3 regions of the Rhizobium sp. Root491 genome follow, and region 1 is predicted to be linked to each of the others. Evidence: riboswitches for the same ligand, from Rfam matches in the RefSeq annotation. Region 1 holds a riboswitch; each other region holds the start of a gene.
The links. A riboswitch is a leader RNA that binds a small molecule or an ion and turns the genes downstream of it on or off. The one in region 1 is predicted to bind cobalamin.
Positions count from the first base shown of each region.

Region 2: linked by a shared signal. The riboswitch ahead of bluB (5,6-dimethylbenzimidazole synthase) and the one ahead of ASD46_RS12190 (ABC transporter substrate-binding protein) in region 1 are both predicted to bind cobalamin.
Region 3: linked by a shared signal. The riboswitch ahead of nrdH (glutaredoxin-like protein NrdH) and the one ahead of ASD46_RS12190 (ABC transporter substrate-binding protein) in region 1 are both predicted to bind cobalamin.

Region 1 covers NZ_LMFF01000012.1:277,899-280,096, forward strand. Annotated here, with positions in the region: gene ASD46_RS12185 (FecCD family ABC transporter permease) at 1-231, opposite strand, end outside; gene ASD46_RS12190 (ABC transporter substrate-binding protein) at 228-1,259, opposite strand; cobalamin riboswitch at 1,424-1,660, opposite strand; gene ASD46_RS12195 (GNAT family N-acetyltransferase) at 1,700-2,198, opposite strand, start outside.
Region 2 covers NZ_LMFF01000016.1:180,686-182,883, forward strand. Annotated here, with positions in the region: gene ASD46_RS19360 (DUF2865 domain-containing protein) at 1-128, shown strand, start outside; gene bluB (5,6-dimethylbenzimidazole synthase) at 198-914, opposite strand; cobalamin riboswitch at 1,012-1,198, opposite strand; gene ASD46_RS19370 (TolB family protein) at 1,327-2,157, opposite strand.
Region 3 covers NZ_LMFF01000001.1:1,353,696-1,355,893, reverse strand. Annotated here, with positions in the region: gene ASD46_RS06730 (nucleoside triphosphate hydrolase) at 1-501, shown strand, start outside; cobalamin riboswitch at 633-857, shown strand; gene nrdH (glutaredoxin-like protein NrdH) at 1,113-1,334, shown strand; gene nrdI (class Ib ribonucleoside-diphosphate reductase assembly flavoprotein NrdI) at 1,347-1,745, shown strand; gene nrdE (class 1b ribonucleoside-diphosphate reductase subunit alpha) at 1,733-2,198, shown strand, end outside.

The DNA of each region.
Region 1 (2,198 bases):
GCACGCGGCAACAACGGCGCGGCTGAGGCGGTAACTCCAGACGATGCCCTCATCCAGCGGCTCCAGCGGATAACCCGCATGGAAGACACGATTGGCAATGGTCTTTGCCACCACGTCGAACGGAATGGCAGTCTCGCCGATGGCCGCACCGGCCATCAGCGCGACGAGCAGCAGGGCGAGTGCGGCAAAAGCCAGACCCGCCCTGCCAAGATTGACGGAAAGACCGTTCACTTGGCGAGACCGGCTGTGGAAATCGCCTCGGCCAGCGTTTCAATGCCTTCGATCGTGCGGATGGTCGGGTTCATCGCCTGCGCGTCCATTTCGAAGACATGGGCCGCCTTGACGGCGGGCATGATGCTGGCAACCGGATCGGTAGCAAGGAACTTGAGCTTGACGGCGACGTCATCGGCGGGGAACCGCCGGCGGTCCATCTTGCCGGCAACGATCACGGACGGATTGGCCTTGGCGATGGTTTCCCAGCCAACAGTCGGCCATTCCTCATCGCTTTCGATAACGTTCTTCAGTCCGAGCGCGGACATGATGTAACCCGGCGCACCATTGCGGCCCGCCACGTAAGGATCGATATCCAGCTCGGCGCTGGAGAACCAGAAGACTGCTGAAATCTTGCCATTCGCCGAAGCGATCTTGGCGCGGGCGGCTTCCTCACGCTTTTTCAGGTCGGCAACGACTTCCTCGCCGCGATCCTGCACGTTGAAAATTTTCGCAAGGTCGCGGACCTCCTGGTAGATCAGGTCCATGGTGAAAACGGACTTGCGCACGCCGTCGCCGCCGCCGGAATTGTCCTTGCCCATGCAATCGGCAGGGGAGGTATAAACGGGAATACCGAGTTCGGCGAATTGCTCCGGTGTTCCGACAACGCCTTCGGGACCGATCTGCCACTGGAACTGCGTCGTCACGAGGTCCGGCCTCTTGCCAACCACCGCCTCGAAGCTCGGATCATTGTCGGCAAGCCGCTCCACCTTGGCATTGGCGTCTTCGTAACCCTTCAGAACCGGGCCGATCCACAGCGCCGTGCCTACCACCTTGTCGGCCACGCCGAGCAGATAGAGAACCTCGGTCGTGCTCTGGCCGACCGATACTGTGCGGGCGGGCGCCTGCTTGAAGGTGATTTCGTGGCCGCAGCTATTGATCGTCAGCGGATAGGCGGTTTCGGCAGCCTGAGCGGCACCGGCGGGCAAGGCCGCTAATGCGACAGCCAGAAGACCGGCGGAAACCGGCAGGCGTTTGAAATGAAACATATGTTCTCCAGTCTAAATAAAGTGGCGTGATCCGCAGGCCGCGCGTCAAAACGCGTAGTGACAGAGCGACAACAAGTGTGGAGATGGAGAACGGGACTCTAAATACGTTTCCGCGGACGGAAAGGTCATAATCAGCTCCTCTTCCGGGCATCCCCGCCCGTAACGATGGTCAATATTATGACGGCAGGTCTCCTGGCTCACGAATATGCGCCGTTCATCTGCCTTCCCGCACCTTGAAGGGTGCAGTGGCATGACGCTTTTCAGGCGTCACGAGGATGAGCGGCAATCCGCTTACAGTTGCGGGGGCAGCCACGGCATTGGGCGATAGAAATCACCCGCACCATGTTCCCTATTAATCCCTTTGCCCTTCGGCTTCAGGAACCGTCGCTTTCTGACATAAGGGGCAAGCGCCGGGGCGTCAATTGCGATAGTGCTGCAGCTCAGCACAAAGACGGACCCGCCAACGCGAAAATTTTTGTAGCGCCGGAGGGCGCCGGTTGAGGTGCGTCTTTGGACATGGTGGTAAGGGTTTCAATCACCACCAAGCCGGATTGCGCAATAAAATCAATAAAGAGATTGTTGTCGCTGATGGTGTCGAGACGCACCAGCTCATCGTCAAGATCGGTAAAATGCCGCCTTACGAGTGCAATCGCATCCATGTCCGCACCCGCAACGACCGGACCGATAATGTGGCCCCGCCCCGCCGCACGGCGCAGCGCAAAAGCGGTAAGACGGTCCGCCTCAAACACACCGTAACCCGCATTCTGCGTCAAAAGTCGCTGCAAAACGTTCCGGCGCGAAACGCCAAAAGCCGCCCGGTCTAGTTCCACCACATCAGTCAGATGACCTGCGGATAACGGCTCTATTCGTTGTTTTCTGCCGGGCGGCGGTATCTCGAAAAGGCAATTCGCCCTTCCCCGGAACAGATATACTTTTTCC
Region 2 (2,198 bases), on a different contig from region 1:
TTCCGGAACGCGACTATGACCCGAACAACAGCAGGGTCCGCGTCATCGGCCCTAAATTCCTGCCCGACCAGACAGGGCGGATCGACCTGAAAAACCCGGCGCTGAAGGGCATTCAGCCGCAGCAATAGCTCCCATCAAGCACGCGGTATGGAGTTGGCAACGCTCTGTCTCACTCACAAGATGGTCGCGTCTTCTCTTTACCGTCCACCCCAGCGATTGCGAAACACCAGCTCCTCCAGCGGCACGCGCTGGCGCCAACCCTTCACCGCCAGTTCCGGCTCGGTATAAAGTGTATCGACGCGGCCGAGGCATAGCCAGGCGACGATCTCGATGTGGTCGGGAATCTCCAGAATGGTGCGAATGTCGCTATCGTGGAAAATGCTGACCCAGCCGACGCCGATGCCTTCGGCGCGCGCTGCAAGCCAGAGGTTCTGGATGGCGCAGACGGTGGAATAGACATCGGTGCGCGGATTGTGGGTACGGCCCAGCACCACCTTGCCGCCACGCGTCGGATCGCAGGTGACGCAGATGCTGAGCGGCGCCTTGCGGATGCCCTCAAGCTTGAGGCTGCGGTAAAGCGCCTGCTGCTCCCCCTCGAACATCGCCGCCGCCTCGCCATTGGCGCGGCTGAAGGCAACCCAGGCTGCCTGCCTGACCGCACCGTCAGTGACGAGCGTGAAATTCCACGGCTGCATGAAACCGACCGAAGGCGCGGAATGCGCCGCCTTCAGCAAGCGCTCGACCACATCTTCCGGCAATGGATCCGGAAGGAACTGGTCGCGCACATCACGGCGGGTTTCGATGGCACGGTAGATCGCCTCTCGCTCCCCCTCGGAAAACGGATAGGCGGGCGAAAGCGCGTGATCGAATGCATTGGCGTCGAGCGAACTGGTCGCGAGTGGATCGGTCGGCATCGTCTATCCCCAACAATGCTGGCGCGCCGCCACGAAAACCGGCTCCGGTTTTCGCCTGCACGACGCGCTGCTGCAACAACCTGCCGCCGTCCACGCGGTCTGGTCTATCCTGTCAGGCCGGTCTTCTGACTCGGCTTCATCCGCCCACTTTCGCCTTCCCGAATGGATTCAGTGGCATCAAGAAAAAGGGCATCCGCCTCACAGCGCTGGGCACGTTCCGGTCTTGCACCGGATTCCCGATTCTCCCGCCCTAAAGGGCGGGCACCTGACGAAGAAGCTTATGAGCAACAAAGATTGCAAATACAAGTATCTTGCGCAGCGATGCGGCAATGTGACCGTGGCCACCTCACCTGCGTATTGCGCCCTTCAGCCGCCGCGCAGACGCGCGCCGGCTGAAGCACCCCCTACCGCATCACCCAACGGGAAAATACCGCACATAAGCGAACTCATCCCCGTCCGGTGACCAGTTGGGCGAATTCATCGTTCCCTGCCCGCCGAAAAGGTCAAACAGCGTTTCGGCATTGCCGCCATCCATATCCATCAGCCGCACGCGCACGTTGAGGTCGCGCGGATGGTCGAAGACATCGGCGTCGTAGGAGACGAAGACGACCTTGTCACCGCTGGGAGACGGATGCGGGAACCAGTCGCCGTAGGCGCTGTCGGTGATACGCTCGACGGCCGAGCCATCCACCCGCACGCGCCAGATCTGCATCTGGCCGGTGCGGCTGGAGTTGAAATAGATCCATTCTCCATCCGGCGAATAATCCGGCCCGTCATTGCGGCCCTCACCATGGGTAAGGCGTGTCTCAACGCCGCTGTCTATGTCCATGGAATAAATATCGAAAACCTGATCGCGAATGCCGCAATAGGCGAAACCTTTCCCGTCCGGCGACCAGCCGTGCCAGTAGGAGGGAAGGTTCCTCGTCATCAGCCGCGGCGTTCCGCCCGTCGAAGGCAGCAGATAGATGGCACTCTTGCCGAACTCCACCTTGTCGGAAATGGCATAAAGCGAACCGTCAGGCGAAATGCCGTGGTCATTGTTGCAGATTGTCGCAAAGCCGGTATCGACCTTTTCCGGCGAAGGGTCGCCGGCAAGTGACAGGCGATAAAGCAGACCGTCGCAGTTCAGAAGCAGGTATTTCCCGTCCGGCGACCAGTTCGGAGCCTCGAACAGCTCCGGCGTCTGCCAGACCACCCGCATCTGCCGAGTGCGGATGTTGAAGATTTCGATGGAACTGCGCATGCTGCCTCCCAGGCCTGTCGATCGTCTGGCGTGGAGCGTTG
Region 3 (2,198 bases), on a different contig from region 1:
GCCCTCGTGGCGCGCGGCGAGGCTGCGGCTGTCCTGCCCATGGACGGCTTCCATATGGATAACGGTATTCTCGAAGAACGGGGGCTCTTGCCGCGAAAAGGCGCACCGGAGACCTTCGACGTGCGCGGCTTTCTTGATATCGTCTCCGCAGTTCGTCAGGGCGGGCAGGAAGTTCTTGTCCCGGTTTTTGACCGCTCCCGCGAAATTGCCATTGCCTCCGCTCGCGCCATCGCGCCAGAAACACGCTTCATTCTTGCCGAAGGCAACTATCTGCTGTTGAACGAGGCGCCGTGGACGAAGCTTTCCGGCAGCTTCGATCTTACCGTCTTCGTAGGCCCATCCGTTGCGGTGCTCGAGGAACGCCTGCGGGATAGATGGCAGGGCTATGGTCTCGATGCGACCGAGATTCACGCCAAACTGTTCGAAAATGATCTTCCCAACGGAAAGCGGGTGATTGAAAACTCACGCCCCGCCGATATTCGCATCGATATCTGGAAATAACCCGCCGCTTCCGTCCGTAGGCGGCATCGAACATTCACCGTTAAGCCTTTGTTGACCATGTGTTGAATCTTTTTGATCCACAGGGTGGGGCTTTCGCATGTCTAATTATTGACGAAAAAAATTCCTCATATACTATATGTGGTGTTCAAGGTTCTTTCGATTCGCAAGCGTCGGGAGCTAAGACGGGAATTCGGTGCGCAACACCATTATGGTGAAGCAATGCCGAAACTGCCCCCGCAACTGTAAGCGGTGAGCATCGTTCCGATTTGAGCCACTGGCGCTAAAAGCTCCGGGAAGGTGGGAATGGATGTTTTGACCCGCAAGTCAGGAGACCTGCCTTGAGCGAAAACGTCCACGGGCGGGGTGTCCGGAAGGAAGGTGTATGACGCAAATGAATTGCGTGCGCCCTTTTCTGCCCCCTCCAGAACAAGCTTCGGGGTGAAGTCATGCCAGTGCATTTTTATAAGTTTCTACGCTCGTCGGTGTAGACAGAGATCTTACGCGGCCTGAGCCGCGCGCCTCGCCAGAATGACAGAACCATCGCCACCCGCTTGTGATTGCAGGCGGGCAATGTTGAGCCGTGCGTAAAAGCGGCTTCGAAAGAGGAAACAATGACCGTCACCGTTTACAGCAAACCCGCCTGCGTCCAGTGCACTGCCACCTATCGTGCGCTTGACCGCATCGGTGTCAGCTACGAGATCGTCGATATCTCCGAAGATGCGGATGCCCTCGATCGCGTTCGCGGCCTTGGTTACATGCAGGTTCCCGTGGTCGTTGCGGGCGAACGCCATTGGGCGGGTTTCCGTCCGGACATGATTGGCTCGATCAGCTGAGGAGGCGATGCGATGGGGCTGATTGTCTATTATTCCAGCCGGTCTGAGAACACTCATCGCTTCCTTCAGAAACTGGGGCGACGATTGCTTCGCCTGCCGCTCGGCGCCGAGGAAGACGTTACTCACGTGTCGGAGCCCTATGTTCTCGTCACCCCCACCTATGGGGGCGGCGGCATGAAAGGAGCGGTACCGAAACCGGTTATCCGGTTTTTGAACGAGCCCTCAAACCGAAATCTCATTCGCGGCGTCATCGCGGCGGGAAATACGAATTTTGGCGCAGCTTTCGCATCCGCCGGAGATATCGTGTCGCGTAAATGCGCGGTGCCGTTTCTCTACCGCTTCGAGCTTCTCGGCACGGAGGAAGATGTCGCCAACGTCAATCATGGATTGGAACGATTTTGGACACGCTGACCTCGAGCGCGGTGCGCAACACGGATGCCAAACAACAAGTAACCGGCGCGCCGAAACACCTGGACGCGGGACTGGACTATCACGCGCTGAACGCGATGCTGAACCTCTACGATGAAAACGGGAAGATCCAGCTCGACAAGGACCGCCTTGCGGCACGGCAATATTTCCTTCAGCACGTCAATCAGAACACGGTGTTTTTCCATAATCTCAGGGAAAAGCTCGATTATCTCGTGACCGAGGGATATTACGAACAGGAGGTGCTGGACCACTATTCCTTCAATTTCGTCCGTGACCTCTACGACGAGGCCTATGCCAGAAAGTTCCGTTTTCCGACATTTCTCGGCGCCTTCAAATATTATACGTCCTATACGCTGAAGACCTTCGACGGAAAGCGTTACCTGGAGCGTTATGAGGACCGCGTCTGCATGGTGGCGCTGGCTCTGGCGCGTGGCG